3 regions of the Erwinia sp. Eh17-17 genome follow, and region 3 is predicted to be linked to each of the others. Evidence: predicted binding sites of a transcription regulator. Region 3 holds the regulator's gene; each other region holds the start of a gene.

The links. Region 3 encodes sigma-54, which starts transcription at its own class of promoters, with help from an activator protein. Its sites were predicted from a motif close to GTTGGCACANNTTTCGCTNT; they were not measured.
Positions count from the first base shown of each region.
Region 1: a site for sigma-54 is predicted at 2,157-2,176, ahead of glnA (glutamate--ammonia ligase). Genes of this name have one in related genera too.
Region 2: a site for sigma-54 is predicted at 4,250-4,269, ahead of glnK (P-II family nitrogen regulator). Genes of this name have one in related genera too.

Region 1 covers NZ_JBDFQT010000009.1:8,812-16,391, reverse strand. The annotation lists gene typA (ribosome-dependent GTPase TypA) at 64-1,887, opposite strand; gene glnA (glutamate--ammonia ligase) at 2,323-3,732, shown strand; gene glnL (nitrogen regulation protein NR(II)) at 3,930-4,979, shown strand; gene glnG (nitrogen regulation protein NR(I)) at 4,987-6,396, shown strand; gene hemN (oxygen-independent coproporphyrinogen III oxidase) at 6,516-7,580, opposite strand, start outside.
Region 2 covers NZ_JBDFQT010000002.1:773,982-781,561, reverse strand. The annotation lists gene ABEH87_RS09110 (Lrp/AsnC family transcriptional regulator) at 22-495, shown strand; gene ABEH87_RS09105 (SmdA family multidrug ABC transporter permease/ATP-binding protein) at 520-2,292, shown strand; gene ABEH87_RS09100 (SmdB family multidrug efflux ABC transporter permease/ATP-binding protein) at 2,285-4,048, shown strand; gene glnK (P-II family nitrogen regulator) at 4,321-4,659, shown strand; gene amtB (ammonium transporter AmtB) at 4,694-5,980, shown strand; gene tesB (acyl-CoA thioesterase II) at 6,043-6,903, opposite strand; gene ABEH87_RS09080 (YbaY family lipoprotein) at 7,129-7,580, shown strand, end outside.
Region 3 covers NZ_JBDFQT010000008.1:101,527-109,106, forward strand. The annotation lists gene kdsD (arabinose-5-phosphate isomerase KdsD) at 1-804, shown strand, start outside; gene kdsC (3-deoxy-manno-octulosonate-8-phosphatase KdsC) at 824-1,390, shown strand; gene lptC (LPS export ABC transporter periplasmic protein LptC) at 1,387-1,962, shown strand; gene lptA (lipopolysaccharide ABC transporter substrate-binding protein LptA) at 1,934-2,482, shown strand; gene lptB (LPS export ABC transporter ATP-binding protein) at 2,488-3,213, shown strand; gene rpoN (RNA polymerase factor sigma-54) at 3,262-4,695, shown strand; gene hpf (ribosome hibernation promoting factor) at 4,718-5,005, shown strand; gene ptsN (PTS IIA-like nitrogen regulatory protein PtsN) at 5,183-5,665, shown strand; gene rapZ (RNase adapter RapZ) at 5,696-6,550, shown strand; gene npr (PTS phosphocarrier protein NPr) at 6,547-6,819, shown strand; gene ABEH87_RS18230 (KDGP aldolase) at 6,858-7,580, opposite strand, start outside.

The DNA.
Region 1 (7,580 bases), on a different contig from region 3:
ACTGCGGGGAAGATGAAGCTGGAAGGACAGGGCCGGAGAAAACTCCGGCCCTGAAAAGCGAGATTACGCTTCTTTCGGACCGCGGCTTGCGCGCTTACGGTCGTTTTCAGTCAGGTGACGTTTACGGATACGTACAGACTGTGGAGTCACTTCTACCAGTTCGTCATCATCAATGAACTCAAGCGCCTGCTCGAGGGTCATTTTCTGTGGTGGAACCAGAGTGGTCGCTTCATCAGTACCAGACGCACGCATGTTGGTCAGCTTCTTACCGGTCAGGCAGTTCACGGTCAGGTCGTTTGAACGTGAGTGAATACCGATGATCTGGCCTTCATACACTTCAGCACCGTGGCCGAGGAACAGCTTACCGCGATCCTGCAGGCTGAACAGGGCGAATGCTACCGCTTTACCCTGGCCGTTAGAGATCAGTACGCCGTTCTGACGCTGGCCCACTTCGCCCTGACGCACATCGTCATAGTGGCTGAAGGTGGAGTACAGCAGACCAGTACCGGAAGTCATGGTCATGAATTCGTTACGGAAGCCAATCAGACCACGGCTTGGGATCTCGTAGTCGAGACGCACACGGCCTTTGCCATCCGGATCCATGTTTTTCATGTCGCCTTTACGCTCACCCATAGCCTGCATCACAGAACCCTGGTGCTGTTCTTCGATGTCGAGGGTCACGTTTTCGAATGGCTCTTGCTTGCGGCCTTCGAACTCACGGAAGATAACTTTCGGACGGGATACCGCCAGTTCGAAACCTTCACGACGCATGTTTTCAATCAGAACTGACAGGTGAAGCTCACCACGGCCTGAAACGCGGAAGGCGTCGGCGTCTGGCGTTTCTTCAACACGCAGTGCCACGTTGTGCACCAGTTCTTTGTTCAGACGGTCAAGGATCTGACGTGAAGTCACATACTTACCTTCTTTACCGCAGAACGGAGAGGTGTTAACGCAGAAGAACATGGTAACGGTAGGTTCATCAACGCTCAGGGCTGGCAGCGCTTCCACATTCTGCGTATCGCAGATGGTGTCAGAGATGTTCAGCTCGCCCAGACCGGTGATAGCAATGATATCGCCAGCTTCAGCTTCCGTCGCTTCGATACGCTCCAGACCCATGTGGGTCAGAACTTTACCGACTTTAGCGTTACGGGTTTTGCCTTCGCTGTTGATCACAGTGATCTGCTGGTTCGGACGAACTTTACCGCGTTTGATGCGGCCGATACCGATAACACCCAGGTAGTTGTTGTAGTCCAGCTGGGAGATTTGCATCTGCAGCGGGGCTTCCAGCTCAACCTGTGGTGGAGAAACGTGTTTCACGATCGCTTCGTACAGCGGGGTCATGTCTTCCGCCATATCGTTATGATCCAGGCCTGCGATACCGTTCAGGGCAGAAGCATAGATGATCGGGAAGTCGAGCTGTTCGTCGGTCGCGTCCAGGTTAACGAACAGGTCAAAGACCTGGTCAACAACCCAGTCAGGACGCGCGCCAGGGCGGTCAACTTTGTTGATTACCACGATCGGCTTCAGACCATTAGCAAACGCTTTTTTGGTCACGAAACGGGTTTGCGGCATCGGGCCATCCATTGCATCCACAACCAGCAGCACCGAGTCGACCATTGACATCACACGCTCTACCTCACCGCCGAAATCGGCGTGTCCTGGGGTATCCACGATGTTGATGCGGTAGTCATTCCATTTAATGGCGGTGTTTTTTGCGAGGATGGTAATCCCACGCTCTTTCTCCAAATCGTTGGAGTCCATTACGCGTTCGGTTGCTTCGGTGCGGGCATCAAAGGTCCCGGACTGCTGCAGCAACTTATCAACCAGGGTAGTTTTACCGTGGTCAACGTGGGCAATAATGGCGATGTTACGCAAATTTTCGATCACAGCTTTGCCTCAGGCATTTAGAAATAGCGCGCTATTGTACACGGATTAATCGAAGGACTGAACAGGATCACATATTTCATATAAAGATAACTGTCCGGATTGCTTTTATAGCCATTTTCAGTGCAAACATTGCACTGTGACGAAAAATTGCACCAAAACAGTGCCCATTAATCACTCAATAGCACCAAAATGGTGCGCGACTTCCATTGTGGTGCAGTCCCCGTTTCACGAGAGGGTGCATCATAGCGCTTTTTTCATGAAATAAAAAAGTTGGCATAGATTTCGCAATTACTCATTAAGCGAAAAACACCAGTTTCCACAACGGTTGATAGCGCGGCAGAGATCTTTATTATCGGAGTAAGCGCCCTGAAACGCAAAGCGCACCCGTGAAGTTCTCTATCACGACGACAATGACAAAATCCAGGAGAGTTAAGTATGTCCGCTGAACACGTTCTGTCGATGATGAACGAGCACGAAGTCAAATTTGTTGACCTGCGTTTTACCGATACCAAAGGTAAAGAGCAGCACGTGACTATCCCCGCTCATCAGGTTAACGCTGACTTCTTCGAAGAAGGCAAAATGTTTGACGGCTCCTCAATTGGTGGCTGGAAAGGTATTAACGAATCCGACATGGTTCTGATGCCTGACGCAACCACTGCTGTCATTGACCCGTTCTTTGCTGATTCCACACTGATCATCCGTTGTGACATTCTTGAGCCAGGCACCATGCAGGGCTATGACCGTGACCCGCGCTCCATCGCGAAACGCGCTGAAGACTTCCTGCGCTCTTCCGGCATTGCAGACACCGTGCTGTTTGGGCCAGAGCCAGAGTTCTTCCTGTTTGACGATATCCGTTTCGGCAGCAGCACCTCCGGTTCTCACGTGGCTATCGACGATATCGAAGCTTACTGGAACTCCGGTAAAGAATACGAAGGCGGCAACAAAGGCCACCGTCCGGGTCTGAAAGGCGGCTACTTCCCGGTGCCACCGGTTGACTCAGCACAGGACATCCGTTCTGCCATGTGTCTGACTATGGAACAGATGGGTCTGGTGGTTGAAGCTCATCACCATGAAGTAGCAACAGCAGGTCAGAACGAAGTGGCGACCCGCTTCAACACCATGACCAAAAAAGCTGACGAAATTCAGATCTACAAATATGTGGTTCACAACGTGGCTCACGCTTACGGCAAAACCGCGACCTTTATGCCAAAACCAATGTTCGGTGATAACGGTTCTGGTATGCACTGCCACATGTCTCTGTCTAAAGGCGGCACCAACCTGTTCGCTGGCGACAAATACGGCGGCCTGTCTGAAATGGCGCTGTTCTACATCGGCGGTGTGATCAAACACGCTAAAGCGATCAACGCCCTGGCGAACCCGACCACTAACTCCTACAAGCGTCTGGTCCCAGGCTATGAAGCACCAGTGATGCTGGCTTACTCTGCCCGTAACCGTTCTGCTTCTATTCGTATCCCAGTGGTTGCCAGCCCGAAAGCCCGCCGTATCGAAGCGCGCTTCCCGGACCCAGCAGCAAACCCATACCTGTGCTTCGCTGCACTGCTGATGGCTGGCCTGGACGGCATCATCAACAAGATCCACCCTGGCGATGCGATGGACAAAAACCTGTACGACCTGCCGCCGGAAGAAGAAGCTGAGATTCCAAAAGTGGCTGGTTCACTGGACGAAGCCCTGGCTGCACTGAACGAAGACCGCGAGTTCCTGACCCGTGGTGGCGTGTTCACTGACGACGCAATCGAAGCTTACATCGAATTGCGTAAGGCAGAAATGGACCGCGTTCGTATGACGCCACACCCGGTTGAGTTCGAACTGTACTACAGCGTTTGATTTAGAAGTAAACCTGGCTGATTTCGTGTTGCACTTGTGCCATGTCAGACGCCAGGGATTTTGTTGCCGTGGAAACTTTCAGCCCATCTCCGGATGGGCTTTTTTAACCACAAATTACCCGGTCAGCAGGACGATTTTCGGGTTACATGGCTATAATGCACTGAATTGGTGCAAAATATCTTTCAGGAGAACGCTGTATGGCAACCGGCACGCCGCCCGATGCTGGGCAGATTCTCAATTCACTGATCAACAGTATCTTGCTGGTTGATAGTGAATTGGTGGTCCATTACGCCAACCCCGCAGCACAGCAGTTGCTGGCACAAAGTTCCCGCAAGCTTTTTGGTACTCCCCTGCCGGAACTGATGGGTTATTTTTCCCTGAATATTGAGGTCATGCTCGAAAGTCTGGATGCCGGACAAGGTTTTACCGACAGCGAAGTGACGCTGGTCGTCGACAGCCGTGCGCACGTGATGTCACTCACCGCTCAACGTCTGCCCGATGGACTCGTTCTGCTCGAAATGGCGCCCATGGATAACCAGCGCCGTCTCAGTCAGGAGCAACTTCAGCATGCGCAGCAGGTGGCAGCGCGTGATTTAGTGCGTGGCCTGGCACACGAAATTAAAAACCCGCTGGGGGGGCTACGCGGCGCAGCACAGCTGCTGGCAAAAGCACTGCCCGACCCGGCGTTAACGGAATACACCAAGGTCATCATTGAGCAGGCCGACCGCCTGCGCAATCTGGTCGACCGCCTGCTCGGACCGCAACAGCCGGGGATGCATGTCACACAGAGTATTCATCAGGTCGCTGAACGCGTAGTCAATCTGGTGTCGATGGAGCTGCCGGACAATGTGTCGCTGGTGCGCGATTACGACCCGAGCCTGCCGGAGCTGCCGCACGACCCGGACCAGATAGAACAAGTCCTTTTGAATGTGGTACGCAACGCGCTGCAGGCGTTGGGTGAAGAAGGCGGCACCATTATTTTACGTACCCGTACGGCGTTTCAGTTAACGCTGCACGGCACACGCTATCGCCTGGTGGCCCGCATTGATATTGAGGATGACGGCCCAGGCATTCCGGCACAGCTGCAGGACACGCTGTTTTACCCGATGGTGAGCGGCCGCGAGGGCGGCACCGGGCTGGGGTTATCCATTGCCCGCAGCCTGATCGACCAGCATTCGGGTAAAATAGAGTTCCACAGCTGGCCGGGACACACTGAATTTTCGGTTTACCTGCCTATTCGCCAGTGAGGTTTCTATGCAACGAGGGATAGTTTGGATCGTCGATGACGATAGCTCCATCCGCTGGGTGCTTGAACGCGCACTGACCGGAGCTGGTTTAAATTGTGCAACGTTTGACAGCGCCAGTGAGGTGCTGGAAGCCCTTGCGACCAAAACCCCGGACGTTTTACTGTCAGATATTCGCATGCCGGGGATGGATGGTCTGGCTCTGCTGAAACAGATCAAACAACGGCATCCGATGCTGCCAGTGATCATTATGACGGCCCACTCCGATCTGGATGCCGCCGTCAGCGCCTATCAGCAGGGTGCCTTTGATTACCTGCCTAAGCCTTTTGATATTGACGAAGCGGTGGCACTGGTTGAACGCGCCATCAGTCACTATCAGGAGCAACAGCAGCCGCGCAATCAACCCGTGAGCGGCCCCACCACCGATATTATCGGTGAAGCGCCGGCCATGCAGGATGTATTCCGCATCATTGGCCGCCTGTCGCGTTCATCCATCAGCGTACTGATCAACGGCGAGTCCGGTACGGGTAAGGAGCTGGTCGCCCATGCTCTGCACCGCCACAGTCCACGGGCAAAAGCGCCGTTTATCGCACTGAATATGGCCGCCATTCCTAAAGATCTGATCGAATCTGAACTGTTTGGCCATGAAAAAGGCGCATTTACCGGTGCCAATCAGATCCGCCAGGGACGTTTTGAGCAGGCAGACGGCGGCACGCTGTTCCTGGATGAAATTGGCGATATGCCACTGGACGTCCAGACCCGCCTGCTGCGCGTGCTGGCCGACGGCCAGTTCTACCGCGTTGGCGGCTATGCGCCGGTCAAAGTGGATGTGCGTATTATTGCCGCGACCCACCAGAACCTTGAGCTGCGCGTGCATGAGGGAAAATTCCGCGAGGATTTATTCCACCGTCTGAACGTGATCCGCGTGCATCTGCCGCCGCTGCGCGAACGCCGCGAAGATATCCCGCGCCTGGCGCGTTATTTCTTGCAGGTTGCCGCCAGAGAACTGGGCGTTGAGGCCAAAATCCTGCACCCGGAAACGGAAACCGCGCTGACACGCCTGCACTGGTCAGGCAACGTTCGCCAGCTGGAGAATACCTGCCGCTGGCTGACCGTGATGGCTGCCGGGCAGGAAGTGTTGATCCAGGATCTGCCGCCGGAGCTGTTTGAAACCTCGACGCCGGAAAATCCGGTACAGTCGCTGCCGGACAGTTGGGCGACGCTGCTGGCACAGTGGGCCGACCGCGCCCTGCGTTCCGGTCATCAAAACCTGCTGTCAGAAGCCCAGCCAGAGATGGAGCGTACGCTGCTGACCACGGCCCTGCGCCACACCCAGGGGCACAAGCAGGAAGCGGCCAGACTGCTGGGCTGGGGGCGCAATACCCTGACGCGCAAGCTGAAAGAGTTGGGAATGGAATAACGTTCGTGACGCAATACGGGCGGACCGGAAAAGAAGGTCCGCCCCTGCCCCTGTCACCCACGTGACCGTCCGCAAGCGTCTCGCCGGGATCAACGATGTGTTATGGTCGACCTGCCCGGTCAGATCACCCGCGAAAATTGCGCACCAGAGGCTTTCTCCCGCAGGTAGCGGTCGAAGCACATACAGATGTTTCTTATCAGCAATCGTCCCTTAGCGCTCACTACAAGGCCACTGGCGTGGTATTCCACCAGCCCGTCTCCGATCAGCGGCAGCAAAGCGGCGAGATCGTCGGCAAAATACTGTCGAAAGTCGATGCCATAGCGCGTTTCAATCTCACTGAACGACAGCGCGAAATGACAGATCAGGCTTTTAATCACATCACGGCGCAGACAGTCATCTTCGCTCAACTGCAAACCGCGCCAGAGGGCGGTTTTACCTGCCTGAATTTCCGCACAGTAATGCTTTAACTCTTTGCGATTCTGCGCGTAGCTGTCCCCGATCATACTAATCGCCGACACCCCCATGCCCAGCAGGTCGCTGTCGCCCTGCGTGGTGTAACCCTGGAAATTACGATGTAGCTCACCGGCACGCTGGGCAACGGCCAGTTCGTCATCACGGCGGGCAAAATGGTCCATACCGATAAACTGATACCCCTGCGCCGTCAGGGTGGCGATGGTTTGCTGTAAAATATCCAGTTTCTCCCTGGCACCGGGCAGTTCTTCGTCCCTGATTTTACGCTGGGCAGGGAACAGCGCGGGCATATGAGCGTAATTAAAAACGCTAAGCCGGTCGGGATTAAGCTCTGCCACTTTTTGCAGCGTGAAGGCAAAACTCTCCGCCGTCTGCGCTGGCAGGCCATAAATCAGGTCGATGTTGGTGGAAGAAAAGCCCAGTTCCCGCGCACGCGCCATCAGCGCAAAGATCATCGCTTCATCCTGAACGCGGTTCACTTTTTCCTGCACCTGCTTATTAAAATCCTGCACTCCCATGCTCAGACGGTTAAAGCCGCTCAGCCGCAGGTGATCCAGCACATCCAGCTCGATTTCACGCGGATCGACCTCGATTGAAATTTCCGCCTGTGGACTGAAGTTAAAATGCTGGCGCAGGCAGTCCATAAGCCGACTGATTTGTGCCTTATTGAGAAAGGTGGGCGTACCGCCGCCCCAGTGCATCTGACTGACCGT
Region 2 (7,580 bases), on a different contig from region 3:
TTCGCTGTCGAGGAGAAAATTTTGCTACCAATACCGCTGGATAAAAAAGACCGTATGCTTTTAAACCTGCTCCAGCAGGATTGTACGCTCTCTCTGCAGGCGCTGGCGGATGCCGTCAGTCTGACCACCACCCCCTGCTGGAAGCGCTTGAAACGACTGGAGGATGAAGGCTATATTCGCGGCCGGGTGGCCTTACTTGACGGTGAAAAACTGGGATTGGGTCTGACAGCCTTTGTGCTGATTAAAACTCAGCAGCACAGTCGCGAGTGGTTCCAGCAGTTTGTGCAGGTGGTTCAGGCCATGCCGGAAGTCATGGGGTTCTACCGCATGGCCGGTGAATATGACTACCTGATGCGTGTGCAGGTGGCCGATATGAAAAGCTATGATGGTTTTTACAAACAGCTGGTCAATGGTGTACCGGGTCTGATCGATGTCACTTCGAGTTTCGCTATGGAAGAGATAAAATACACCACCGCGTTGCCGGTTGTGCTTTAACCGGTCGATAATCAGGACGTTTTTGTGCGACTTTTTAGCCAACTAAGCTGGTATTTTTTGCGTGAATGGCGCCGCTATGTCGGTGCGGTTCTGCTGTTAATTGTTATTGCCCTGCTGCAACTGCTTCCGCCACACGTGGTGGGGAAAATCGTTGACGGCGTCAGCCACGACGGTATGAGCCACCGCCAGCTAATGGTCTGGGTGGGCGTGATGCTGGCGACCGCGGTGGTGGTTTACCTGCTGCGCTACGTCTGGCGCGTTCTGTTGTTTGGCGCGTCCTATCAGCTGGCCGTGGAGCTGCGTGAAAATTTTTACCGTCAGCTCAGCCGCCAGCATCCGGAATTCTACTTGCGCCACCGCACGGGTGACCTGATCGCCCGCGCCACGAATGATGTTGACCGCGTGGTGTTTGCTGCGGGCGAAGGCGTACTGACGCTGGTGGATTCTCTGGTGATGGGGATGGCGGTGCTGATTGTGATGAGTACCCAGATCAGCTGGCAGCTCACTCTGCTGGCTCTGCTACCGATGCCGGTTATGGCGCTGGTGATTAAACGCTACGGCGACCAGCTGCATCAGCGTTTCAAACTGGCACAGGCCGCTTTCTCCTCGCTGAACGATCAGACGCAGGAAAGCCTGAGCAGTATCCGCATGATCAAAGCCTTTGGTCTGGAAGATCATCAGTCCGGCCAGTTTGCCGCCATTGCCAAAGACACCGGAGAGAAAAATCTGCGCGTAGCGCGCGTTGATGCGCGCTTCGACCCGACGATCTACATTGCTATCGGTATGTCGAACCTGCTGGCTATCGGCGGCGGCAGCTGGATGGTCTGGCATGGCACGTTAACCCTGGGGCAGTTGACCAGTTTTGTCATGTACCTGGGCCTGATGATCTGGCCGATGCTGGCGCTGGCGTGGATGTTTAATATTGTCGAACGTGGCAGTGCGGCCTGGACGCGGATTCAGTCGCTGTTGGCGGAAGCGCCTGCGGTCGTTGACGGCGATCGGCCGTTACCGGAAGGGCGTGGCCAGTTACAAATTGCCGTGCAGGCGTTCAGTTACCCCGGTGCACAGCAGCCTGCACTGCGTGATCTGAACGTAACGATTCAGCCGGGTCAGATGCTCGGTCTGTGTGGCCCGACCGGTGCCGGTAAAAGCACCCTGCTGAGCCTGATACAGCGCCACTTCGATGTCAGTCAGGGGGATATTCGCTATCACGATCTCCCTCTGCCACAGCTGCGTCTTGATGGCTGGCGCAGCCGCCTGGCAGTGGTCAGCCAGACGCCGTTCCTGTTCTCCGATAGCGTGGCTAACAACATTGCGCTGGGCCGCCCAGGCGCAACGCAGAGTGAGATTGAGCAAGCTGCACAGCTTGCTTTCGTCCACGACGATATACTGCGTCTGCCGCAGGGCTATGAAACTGAGGTTGGGGAGCGGGGCGTGATGTTGTCTGGTGGTCAGAAACAGCGTATTTCGATTGCCCGCGCCCTGCTGCTGGAGGCGGAAATCCTGGTGCTGGATGATGCCCTGTCCGCGGTCGATGGCCGGACTGAGCATCAGATCCTGCATAACCTGCGCAGCTGGGGCGAGGGGCGTACGGTGATCATCAGCGCGCACCGCCTGTCAGCCCTGACTGAAGCCAGCGAAATTCTGGTATTGCAGCATGGTCAGGTGGCGCAGCGGGGTAATCATGAGCAACTGGCTGTGGCGCAAGGCTGGTATCGCGATATGTACCGCTATCAGCAGCTCGAAGCCGCGCTGGACGAAGATGACATTGAGCAGGGAGTCGTGCCACATGGCTAATGTTACCCAACTGTGGCCTACCCTCAAACGGCTGCTTTCTTACGGTGCTCCGTGGCGTAAATCCCTGAGCCTCGCGGTACTGATGCTATGGGTGGCGGCTGCCGCCGAAGTGCTGGGGCCGGTGCTGGTCAGCTATTTTATTGACAATATGGTGGCAAAGCACCACATGCCGGTGGGCCTGGTGGTCGGGCTGGTGGTCAGCTTCCTGCTGCTTCAGCTGCTGGCCGCGGGGCTGCACTACTGTCAGGCGCTGTTGTTTAACCAGGCGGCGGTGGGGGTGGTTCAGCGTTTGCGCACCGATGTGATGGATGCTGCACTGCGCCAGCCGCTGGGCGCGTTTGATACCCAGCCGGTCGGGCAGATAATCTCACGGGTCACTAATGACACGGAGGTGGTGCGCGACCTGTACGTCACCGTGGTGGCAACGGTGTTGCGCAGTGCCGCACTGGTCGGGGCGATGCTGGTGGCGATGTTCAGCCTTGACTGGCGTATGGCGCTGGTAGCCATCACGATTTTCCCGGCAGTGCTGGTGGTGATGATGATTTATCAGCGTTACAGCACGCCAATTGTACGGCGCGTACGCAGCTATCTGGCGGAAATTAACAACGGTTTCAATGAAGTCATCAACGGTATGAGCGTCATCCAGCAGTTTCGCCAGCAGGCACGTTTTGGCGAGCGAATGGGGGAGGCCAGCCGCTCCCACTATCTGGCGCGTATGCAGACGCTGCGGCTGGACGGTTTCCTGCTGCGGCCATTGCTCAGCCTGTTTTCAGCAATGATCCTTTGCGGGTTAATGATGCTGTTTGGTTTCACCTCTGTGGGCAGCATTGAGGTCGGTGTGCTGTATGCCTTTATCAACTACCTTGGACGCCTGAATGAGCCGCTGATCGAACTCACCACCCAGCAGTCGATGCTGCAACAGGCTGTGGTGGCCGGTGAACGTATTTTTGAACTGATGGATGCACCGCGTCAGCCCTACGGCGAGGATAACGAGCCGCTGCGCAGCGGCAGCATCGATATTCGTGATGTGACCTTTGCTTACCGCAGCGGTCGCCCGGTCCTGACGGACATTAATCTCTCGGTGCCGTCGCGGCATTTTGTTGCGCTGGTCGGCCACACCGGCAGCGGCAAAAGTACGCTCGCGAATCTGCTGATGGGCTACTACCTGCTGAGTCAGGGTGAAATCTTGCTGGATGGCCGACCGCTCTCGTCGCTCAGCCATGGCACCCTGCGCGGAAGCGTGGCGATGGTTCAGCAGGACCCGGTCGTGCTGGCCGATACCTTCTTTGCGAATGTCACGCTGGGGCGGGATATTAGTGAAGACGCCGTGTGGCAGGCGCTGGAAACGGTGCAGCTCGCTGCGCTGGCGCGTGAGTTACCGGACGGCATTCACACCCAGCTGGGTGAGCAGGGTAATAATCTTTCTGTCGGGCAGAAACAGCTGCTGGCGATGGCGCGTGTGCTGGTTGCGGCGCCGCAGATCCTGATCCTGGATGAAGCCACTGCCAATATCGACTCCGGTACGGAGCAGGCGATCCAGAAAGCATTGCGTGCGGTGCGCGAGCGTACCACGCTGGTAGTTATCGCTCACCGGCTGTCCACCATTACCGAAGCTGACACTATCCTGGTGCTGCACCGTGGTCAGGCCGTCGAGCGCGGTAGCCATCAGCAGCTGCTGGCAGCCAAAGGGCGCTACTGGCAGATGTACCAGCTTCAACTGGCGGGTGAAGAGCTGGCAGCAGCTGAGAACGGTTAATTCTCTGCCGCTGCGCTGCACCAAATTCAGGCGAAAAAATACCCTGTAAACCCACAAATGCACTGCCCTGACGCATGGCGCACCTTTCTGGTGCGTTTTTGCTCATCTCCTTTCCTTACCGTCCTTCCAGGTGTGATCTGCGTCTCAGCTGCGGCTCAGACCAGCACTGACTAATCGTCTGAAAAATTCATATTTTTAAACTCTGGCACAGCCTTTGCTTTAATCATTTCGTGTCGCTGAAACAACCTGATTTTTTACCTGGAGGGGATCGTATGAAGCTGGTTACCGTGGTAATCAAACCGTTCAAACTGGAAGACGTGCGTGAAGCACTGTCGTCAATCGGCATTCAGGGTCTGACCGTGACTGAAGTCAAAGGCTTCGGCCGCCAGAAAGGACATGCAGAACTGTATCGCGGTGCTGAATACAGCGTGAACTTCCTGCCAAAAGTAAAAATTGATATCGCTATTGCCGATGACCAGCTTGACGAAGTGGTCGATGTCATAAGCAAAGCAGCCTACACAGGCAAAATTGGTGACGGGAAGATCTTCGTTGCAGAATTGCAGCGTGTCATCCGTATTCGCACCGGCGAAACTGACGAAGCAGCACTGTAATTCGGGGCTCAGAATTGTGATGGGATGGGACAAAATGAAAAAACTCGCTAAGTTTGGCCTCGCCGGTGTTGCGCTTTTACCGTCGCTGGCAATGGCTGCCGCTCCTGCGGTTGCTGACAAAGCTGATAACGCCTTTATGATGATCTGCACCGCGCTGGTGCTGTTTATGACCATTCCGGGTATCGCACTGTTCTACGGCGGTCTGATCCGCGCCAAAAACGTGCTGTCGATGCTGACTCAGGTCGCTATGACTTTTGCCATCGTCTGTGTGCTGTGGATGGTTTACGGTTATTCACTGGCGTTCAGCGAAGGAAATGCCTTCTTCGGTAGCTTTAACTGGGCGATGCTGAAGAATATCACGCCGACGGCGGTGATGGGGTCTTACTATCAGTATATTCATGTGGCATTCCAGGCTTCCTTCGCCTGTATTACCGTAGGGCTGATTGTTGGTGCCATCGCAGAGCGTATTCGCTTCTCTGCATTACTGATCTTCGTGGTTATCTGGCTGACCTTTGCTTACCTGCCCATTGCCCACATGGTCTGGGCCGGTGGTTTCCTGGCGGCTGATGGCGCGCTGGACTTCGCGGGCGGTACGGTTGTTCACATCAACGCTGCGGTGGCGGGGCTGGTGGGGGCTTACATGGTGGGTAAACGTGCCGGTTTCGGTAAAGAAGCGTTTAAACCGCACAACCTGCCGATGGTCTTCACCGGTACGGCGATCCTGTACTTTGGCTGGTTTGGCTTCAACGCCGGTTCTGCCAGCGCGGCCAATGAGATTGCTGGCCTGGCGTTCCTCAATACCGTCATTGCGACGGCTGGTGCGATGCTGAGCTGGACCTTTGGTGAGTGGGCGCTGCGCGGTAAACCTTCTCTGCTGGGTGTGAGTTCCGGTGTGATTGCCGGTCTGGTTGCCATCACTCCGGCCTGTGGTTATGTCGGCGTCGGCGGGGCGTTGATTATCGGTCTGGTCGGCGGACTGGCGGGGCTGTGGGGTGTCACTATCCTGAAAAAATGGCTGCGCGTTGATGACCCTTGTGACGTATTCGGTGTCCACGGCGTGTGCGGTATCGTTGGCTGTATCCTGACCGGTGTCTTCGCTTCTTCTTCACTGGGTGGCGTGGGCTATGCGGAAGGTGTGACCATGGGTCATCAGGTCTGGGTTCAGCTGTTCAGCGTGGGTCTGACCATTGTCTGGACGGCGGTTGTTGCCTTCATCGGCTTCAAAGTGGCCGACATGATTGTCGGGCTGCGCGTACCGGAAGAGCAGGAACGCGAAGGTCTGGACGTCAACAGCCACGGCGAGAATGCTTACAACAACTAAATCTGAGCGCTAAAAAATAACGAAAAAGCGGGCCAGCAGGCCCGCTTTTTTTATGCCTGATGTTAAGCACGCTGGCGAATAACGCCCTCCTGGACTGTAGACGCCACCAGCACCCCCTGCTGGTTCCAGAACTCACCGCGTACAAATCCGCGCGCGCTGGACGCCGACGTGCTCTCTACGCTGTACAGCAGCCATTCGTTAAGGTCAAAAGGGCGGTGGAACCACATTGAGTGGTCAATGGTGGCCACCTGCATTCCAGGTTCCAGAAAACCTTTACCGTGTGGCTGTAATGACACCGGCAGGAAGTTAAAGTCAGAGGCATAGCCCAGCAGATACTGATGGATGCGCTTATCCTCCGGCATGGTGCCATTGGCGCGCAACCAGGTATAGCGGGCCGGTTCACTGATATGCCCTTTTAACGGATTGTGGAACTCAACCGGACGGATCTCGAAGGGTTTTTCCGCCAGGAATTTATCCCGCGCCTTCTCAGGAATATAGTGCGCCAGCTGGCGGGCGATTTCAGTTTCTGAGGGCAGGCTATCCGGGCCGGGAGCGTCAGGCATGATTTTTTGATGTTCAAAACCTGATTCAGGACCCTGAAAAGAGGCGGTCATATAGAAAATAGGTTTACCGTTTTGCACCGCTTTCACGCGGCGGGCGCTGAAACTCTGGCCGTCCCGCAGGTTTTCGACATCGTAAATAATCGCTTTCTCACTGTCACCCGGGCGCAGAAAGTAGCTGTGGAAAGAGTGAATAATACGTTCCTGCGGCACCGTCTGTTTGGCAGCATACAGCGCCTGACCTACCACCTGCCCCCCAAAAACCTGACGCAGGCCCAGATCTTCACTCTGCCCGCGGAACAGACCTTCTTCCAGGGTTTCCAAATCCAGCAGGTTTAACAAATTTTGCAGCGCCTGGCCCATATGCAGTTCCTCAGTAATTTTTCCGTTACCAGTTTGCGAGATCCGACCAGTTAGCGTCAACGTCTCTTTATGCGATATGAGGGGGGAGGGAGATAATTCTGATTATCGTTGAGTCCAGGCAAAATCAGTAACTTGTGCCAGAATTAAAGCTACGCTGGCAGTTTAAGACTGCTTTTTTACGGCGAAGTGTCTGTCGTAAGCATTGATCGAAAGGAGAAACTATCAATGAAATTCTGGCATGTATTAAGTGGTGCGGCTCTGGCTGTGGCTATTTCAGGCTGTGCTGATAAAAGCAAAGATGTGCCTACCCCGACCCTTGGCTCGCAGGTGACGGGACAACAGGCAGTGATCAAACAGCCTAACGTCAGCGGTACGGTCTGGATCCGTCAGAAGGTCGCACTGCCGCCTGATTCGGTCCTGACAGTGACACTGTCCGATGCGTCGCTGGCGGATGCCCCGTCTAAAGTTCTGGCTCAGCGGGTTGTTCGCACCGAGGGCAAGCAGGCACCGTTCCAGTTCACCCTGCCGTTTAACCCGTCAGATATTCAGCCTAATGCGCGCATCCTGCTGAGTGCAGCGGTGGTGGTCGATGGCAAGATGGTGTTTATTACCGATACGGTTAAACAGGTGGTCACTACAGGCGGTACGCGTCAGGACCTGACGCTGGTGCCGGTTCC
Region 3 (7,580 bases):
CACATCGGTAAGAAGATAGCCGCCACCTTTGCCAGCACCGGCAGTCCGGCATTTTTTGTTCATCCTGCCGAAGCCAGCCACGGCGATCTCGGGATGGTCAGCCCCAGTGATGTAGTGATTGCGATATCCAACTCCGGTGAATCGTCCGAAGTTCTGGCGCTGATCCCGGTGCTGAAACGCCTGCGGGTGACGTTGATCTGCATGACCGGCCGCCCGGAAAGTGCAATGGGGCGCGCGGCGGATGTTCATCTGTGTGTTAAAGTGCCGCAGGAAGCCTGCCCACTGGGGCTGGCTCCGACCACCAGCACCACGGCAACCCTGGTGATGGGAGATGCGCTGGCCGTGGCACTGTTAAAGGCGCGCGGTTTCACACCGGAAGACTTTGCTCTCTCGCACCCTGGCGGCGCGCTGGGGCGTAAGCTGCTGCTGCGCGTTGATGATATCATGCACTCGGGTAGCGAGATGCCGCACGTGAGTCGCGATGCCTCCCTGCGCGATGCGTTGCTGGAAATAACGCGTAAAAACATGGGGATGACGGTGATTTGCAACGATTTGATGAAAATCGAAGGCATTTTCACCGATGGTGATTTACGCCGCGTCTTCGATATGGGTATTGATATCCAGCATGCCGGCATCGACAGCGTGATGACGCCGGGCGGGATCCGCGTGCGGCCCAACACCCTGGCGGTAGATGCGCTGAATCTGATGCAGAGTAAAAATATTACCTGTGTCATGGTAGCCGATGGCGACACACTGCTGGGCGTGGTGCACATGCATGACATGCTGCGGGCTGGCGTGGTTTAACCTAAGGAATCGAATAATAATGAGTCATCCACCAGCCACCGTAGAGACCTGTTACGGTGCAGTCAGTCTGCAGGTCATGACGCAGGCGCAGAACATAAAACTGCTGATCTGCGATGTTGACGGCGTCATGTCGGACGGCGTGATCTACCAGGGTAACAGCGGCGAAGAGCTGAAGGCCTTCAATGTGCGCGATGGCTACGGCATCCGCTGTCTGCTGACCAGCGATATTGAGGTGGCCATTATTACCGGCCGCAAAGCCAAATTGCTGGAAGATCGCTGCGCCACGTTAGGGATTACTCATCTTTACCAGGGGCAGACCGATAAGCTTTTGGCCTTCCGCGAACTTCTGGATACACTGTCACTGCGTGCAGAGCAGGTCGCCTACATTGGCGATGACCTGATCGACTGGCCGGTCATGGCCGAAGTGGGTCTGAGCGTGACAGTGGCCGATGCGCACCCGGTTTTACTGCCCCGCGCGGACTACGTGACGCGGATTGCCGGTGGTCGGGGTGCTGTAAGGGAAATTTGCGATCTCATATTGATCGCACAGGGTAAGTTTGATGAGGCCAAAGGGCAGTCTGTATGAGTAAAACAAGACGCTGGATAACACTGATTCTGGCACTGATTGCCATTGTACTGATTGGCTGGAATCTGACGGCGTCGGACGACGACGACGCCGCAAAGAAGACCGATAATAACGAACCGACGTATATGAGCGATAACTCACATACCGTCGTTTATAACCCCGAAGGGGCACTGAGCTATAAGCTGGTCTCTGACAAAGTGACCTACTTTTCCGCTGATGCGGTGAGCTGGTTCGATAACCCGGTGATGATCACTTACGACGAGAACAAGGTGCCAACCTGGTCTGTACGGAGTGATAAGGCAAAACTGACGAACGACCGTATGCTGTATCTGTACGGCCATGTCGAAGTTAACAGCCTGACAAAAGACTCACAGCTTGAGCGTATCAAAACGGATAACGCTCAAATCAACCTGACAACGCAGGACGTCACCTCTGACGATCAGGTAACACTTTATGGCCGCAGCTTTAACTCTACAGGTATGAAGATGCGTGGGAATTTACGGAAGAAAACTGCTGAGTTGATTGAAAAGGTCAAAACATCTTATGAAATTCAAAATGAACAAAAGCCTTAAGTTACTGACTGCGACCCTCCTGCTCGCCGCAAGCGTTCCGGCTTTCGCACTGACCGGCGATTCAGACCAGCCGGTGAACGTGGATTCGGAAAACCAGGCGCTGGATATGCAGGGCAACGTGGCTACCTTCACCGGCAAAGTGATCGTGACGCAGGGAACGATCAAAATCACCGCAGACAAAGTGGTCGTGACCCGTCCAGGCGGCGACAGCAAGAAAACCATTGTGGATGCTTACGGCAACCCGGCGACCTTCTATCAGATGCAGGACAGCGGCAAACCGGTGCAGGGCCACGCCCAGAAAATGCACTATGAGCTGGAAAAGGACCTGGTTGAATTAACCGGCAATGCCTATCTGGAACAGCTCGACAGCAATGTGAAAGGCGATCGTATTACCTATCTGGTGAAAGAGCAGAAAATGCAGGCCTTTGGCAGCACGGGCAAACGTGTCACCACCGTACTGGTACCGTCACAGTTGCAGGACAAAGGCACACCGTCAAACGGTCAGAAAAAGAGTAACTAACGAACATGGCAACCTTAATTGCGGAAAACCTCGCGAAGGCTTACAAAGGCCGCCGCGTGGTTGAAGATGTCAGCCTTCAGGTGAAGTCTGGTGAGATTGTGGGCCTGCTTGGCCCAAACGGTGCCGGTAAAACCACCACGTTTTACATGGTAGTCGGAATTGTGCCGCGTGATGCTGGCCGCATTGTGATCGACGATGAAGACATCAGTATTTTGCCTCTGCACGCGCGCGCGCGCCGTGGCATCGGCTATCTGCCTCAGGAAGCGTCGATCTTCCGCCGCCTGAGTGTCTATGACAACCTGATGGCGGTATTGCAGATCCGTGACGATCTGACCAGCGAGCAGCGTGAAGACCGGGCGAATGAACTGCTGGAAGAGTTCCATATCGAACACCTGCGTGAAAACCTCGGTCAGTCGCTTTCGGGCGGTGAACGCCGTCGCGTGGAGATCGCCCGTGCGCTGGCGGCCAATCCTAAGTTTATTCTGCTGGATGAGCCGTTTGCCGGTGTTGACCCGATTTCTGTTATTGATATTAAAAAAATCATCGAGCACCTGCGCGACAGCGGCCTGGGTGTTCTGATTACCGACCATAACGTCCGTGAAACGCTGGCAGTCTGTGAGCGTGCCTATATCGTCAGCCAGGGGCATTTGATCGCCCACGGCACCCCGGAAGCGATCCTGGCCGATGAACAAGTTAAGCGTGTCTATTTGGGCGAAGAGTTCAGACTCTGATAAGGTGTTTGCATTCGGTAAGATTTCTGGGGAATTAATACTCTGAACATGAAGCAAGGTTTACAACTCAGGCTGAGTCAACAGCTTGCCATGACGCCACAGTTGCAGCAGGCCATTCGCCTGCTGCAACTCTCTACGCTTGAGCTACAGCAGGAAATTCAGTTGGCGCTGGAAAGTAACCCGTTGCTGGAACAGACCGACATTCACGAAGAAATTGATACCCGCGAATATCAGGAAACCGAAGCGCTGGATACCAGAGAAGCGCTGGAACAAAAGGATATGCCCGAAGAGTTACCGCTGGATGCCACGTGGGACGAAATTTATACCGCAGGCACGCCATCAGGGACGGGTACCGATTACCACGACGACGAAATGCCGGTCTATCAGGGTGAAACCACCCAGACGCTACAGGATTATCTGATGTGGCAGGTCGAGCTGACGCCGTTTACCGATACTGACCGCGCCATCGCGACGTCGATTGTGGATGCCGTCGACGACACCGGTTATCTGACGGTTTCGCTGGAAGAAGTGCTTGAGAGTATGGGTAACGATGACCTGACCCTCGACGAAGTGGAAGCGGTGCTGAAACGTGTACAGCGTTTTGACCCGGTGGGCGTGTGTGCGCGTGATTTACGCGACTGTCTGCTGGTTCAGCTGTCACAATTTTCGGCCGATCTACCGCTGCTGAAAGAAGCCCGTCTGATCGTCAGTGAGCACCTCGACCTGCTGGCCAACCATGACTTCCGCAGCCTGATGCGCGTCACCCGCCTCAAAGAAGAGGTGCTGAAAGGTGCGATGCAGGTCATCCAGACGCTCGACCCCCGTCCGGGGCAGTCGATCAATACTCAGGAACCTGAGTATGTCATCCCGGATGTGCTGGTGCGTAAAGTCAGCAATCGCTGGACGGTGGAGCTAAACGCCGACAGCGTGCCACGCCTGAAGATCAACCAGCATTACGCCTCGCTGGGCTCCAGCTCGCGCAGCGATAGTGATTCGCAATTTATCCGCAGTAATCTGCAGGAAGCGAAATGGCTGATTAAAAGTCTGGAAAGCCGCAATGACACATTGTTAAAAGTGACGCGCTGTATTGTCGAACAGCAGCAGGCCTTTTTCGAGCAGGGTGAAGAGCACATGCGCCCGATGGTGCTGGCCGATATTGCCAGTGCGGTAGAAATGCATGAATCGACAATTTCTCGTGTGACCACCCAGAAGTATCTGCACAGTCCACGGGGCATTTTTGAACTGAAGTATTTTTTCTCCAGTCACGTCAATACTGAGGGCGGAGGCGAAGCCTCCTCCACGGCGATCCGTGCGCTGGTGAAAAAGTTAATCTCGACGGAGAATCCCGTCAAACCACTCAGCGACAGCAAGCTGACGACCCTGCTTTCCGAACAGGGAATTATGGTCGCCCGGCGCACTGTGGCAAAATACCGAGAGTCTTTATCCATCCCGCCATCAAATCAGCGCAAACAGCTGGTCTGAACGAACAGAGAAGGAAGACACTATGCAGCTCAATATCACTGGACAACACGTTGAAATCACCGAGCCACTGCGTGATTTTTTGACTGAAAAGTTTGCCAAACTGGAACATTATTTTGATCGGATTAATCAGGTCTATATTGTGTTGAAAGTGGAGAAAGTGACACAGATTGCAGATGCAACGCTGCATGTGAACGGTGGGGAGCTGCATGCCACCTCGGAAGATAAAGACATGTACGCGGCGATTGACGGGTTGATAGACAAGCTCGCACGCCAGTTAAATAAACATAAAGACAAGCTAAAACAACACTAAATCTCACGATGCATTGATTGTTTATTTCGGGCCTCACGGTGGTGAGGACGCTGAAAGCGGTATCGGCTCGTATTCTTCAGGGAATACGAGCCGTTAATCAATACGGCATGTTAATCTCTTGATCTGAACGTCGGTGAAGAACAACCTGCCTGCGGAAGTGAAAAGTTAAGTGAAACTATGATGAACAATGATCTAAAACTGGAACTGGGCTCCGTGCTGAGCGTCTCCTGCACTCGTAATGGCGTACATTGCCAGAGTAAAAAACGGGCGCTGGAAATCATCAGCGAACTGGCGGCTAAACAGCTTAATCTTCCGCATCAGACCATTTTTGAAGCGATCCTGACGCGTGAAAGAATGGGCAGTACCGGTATTGGTAATGGCATTGCCATCCCGCACGGCAAGCTGGAGGAAGATACTCTGCGTGCCGTGGGCGTCTTTATTCGCCTTGACCAGCCCATTGCATTCGATGCGATTGATAATCAGCCTGTGGACCTGCTGTTTGCCCTGCTGGTACCCGCCGATCAATGTAAAACACATCTGCATACGCTCTCTCTGGTGGCCAAGCGCCTGGCGGACAAAACCGTCCTGCGACGCCTGCGTTCAGCACAAAGCGATGAGGATCTTTACCAGATCATCACGGAAGATCACGAAGAGAGCTAGTCAAGCGGGCTAAATGAGGGGAATTGTGAAATGGTGCTGATGATCGTCAGCGGACGTTCAGGCTCAGGTAAGTCAGTTGCCCTGCGGGCGCTGGAGGACATGGGCTTTTACTGCGTGGACAACTTACCCGTCGTCCTGCTGCCAGACCTGGCGAACTCGCTGGCGGAACGTAATATGTCCGCCGCGGTAAGCATTGACGTGCGTAACATGCCGGAATCTCCGGAAGTCTTTGAAACCGCACTGAACAGCCTGCCTGACTGCTTTTCGCCGCAGCTGCTGTTCCTTGATGCCGACCGCAATACGCTGATTCGCCGCTACAGCGATACCCGCCGTCTGCATCCGCTCTCCAGTAAGAATCTGTCGCTGGAAAGCGCGATTGATGAAGAGAGCGACCTGCTGGAACCGCTGCGTTCCCGCGCCGACCTGATTATCGATACATCGGAAATGTCAGTACACGAGCTGGCAGAAATGCTGCGTACCCGCCTGCTGGGCAAGCGTGAGCGTGAGCTGACCATGGTGTTCGAGTCTTTTGGCTTCAAACACGGTATCCCGATTGATGCGGACTACGTTTTTGACGTGCGTTTTCTGCCTAACCCGCACTGGGACCCGAAGCTGCGCCCGATGACCGGTCTTGACCGCCCGGTTGCCGCTTTCCTCGACCGTCATACCGAAGTGCATAACTTTATCTATCAGACACGCAGCTACCTTGAGCTGTGGCTACCGATGCTGGAAACCAACAACCGTAGCTATCTGACCGTGGCCATAGGCTGCACTGGCGGCAAACACCGTTCTGTATATATTGCTGAACAGCTGGCAGATTACTTCCGCTCACGCGGTAAAAACGTACAGTCCCGTCACCGCACGCTGGAAAAACGCAAATCATGACCGTGAAGCAAACTGTTGAGATCAAAAACAAGCTGGGCATGCACGCGCGCCCGGCGATGAAGCTGTTTGAACTGGTGCAGAGTTTTGATGCGGAAGTGCTGTTGCGCAATGAAAGCGGCACGGAAGCAGAAGCCAGCAGCGTGATCGCTCTGCTGATGCTTGACTCCGCCAAGGGCGGGCACATTGAAGTGGAAGCCAGCGGCCCTCAGGAAGAGGAAGCGCTGGCTGCGGTGATTGATCTGTTCAACGCCGGCTTCGACGAAGACTAATCCTTTTACAGGCCGGAGCAAGACCGGCCTGTCTTCCTTTATGACATCAGCGCTTTCACCTGCTGCATCAGACTGGCAACATCTTCCGGCCGCGTTCTGCCACTCTGTTTATCAATAATCGAACTGTAGATATGCGGCATCACCTTTGCCACTCCGGCACGCAGGCAGGTTTCCAGAATAATGCTGAAGTTCTCCAGATCGATACCGCCGGTCGGTTCGATCATTGTCATTCCCCGGCGCACCGCGCTCTCTGCCAGCGCCCTGAGTTCCGCCAGCGACTTCTCGCCGCCCATTGGGAAGAACTTGGCGGCATGCGCCCCCATATCCAGCATCATCGCCACAGCACTGTCGCAGTCAGCCATGACCGGCTGCTGTTTTGCACTGCGCTCTCCGGTAGAAACCATCACCCTGCCCGGCTGCCCCGATGGGCTGACCAGCGCATTAATACAGGTATGGTGGCTACCCGCCTGCGCCAGCGCTCCGGCGGCAAAACCGGCACCGGTAAAGGTCTGATTGACGTGCGCGCTCCGGGTCGCCGCGGCAATCAGTCCGGCTTTAACAGACTGCGTCGGATCCCCCGCCCCGAGCCCGACGGAAATCGCCGGGATGGCGCGGGTCCAGCGAGCCACCTCCTGCACGCCCTGCTCCACATCAGCAAACTGCGACGACAGCACGCCAATAACCGCATGACCTTCCGCCGCGTCATAAATTTCACGCGCGTTTTCCAGGTCGCAGGCTAAAATGTTGATGGCCACACGACC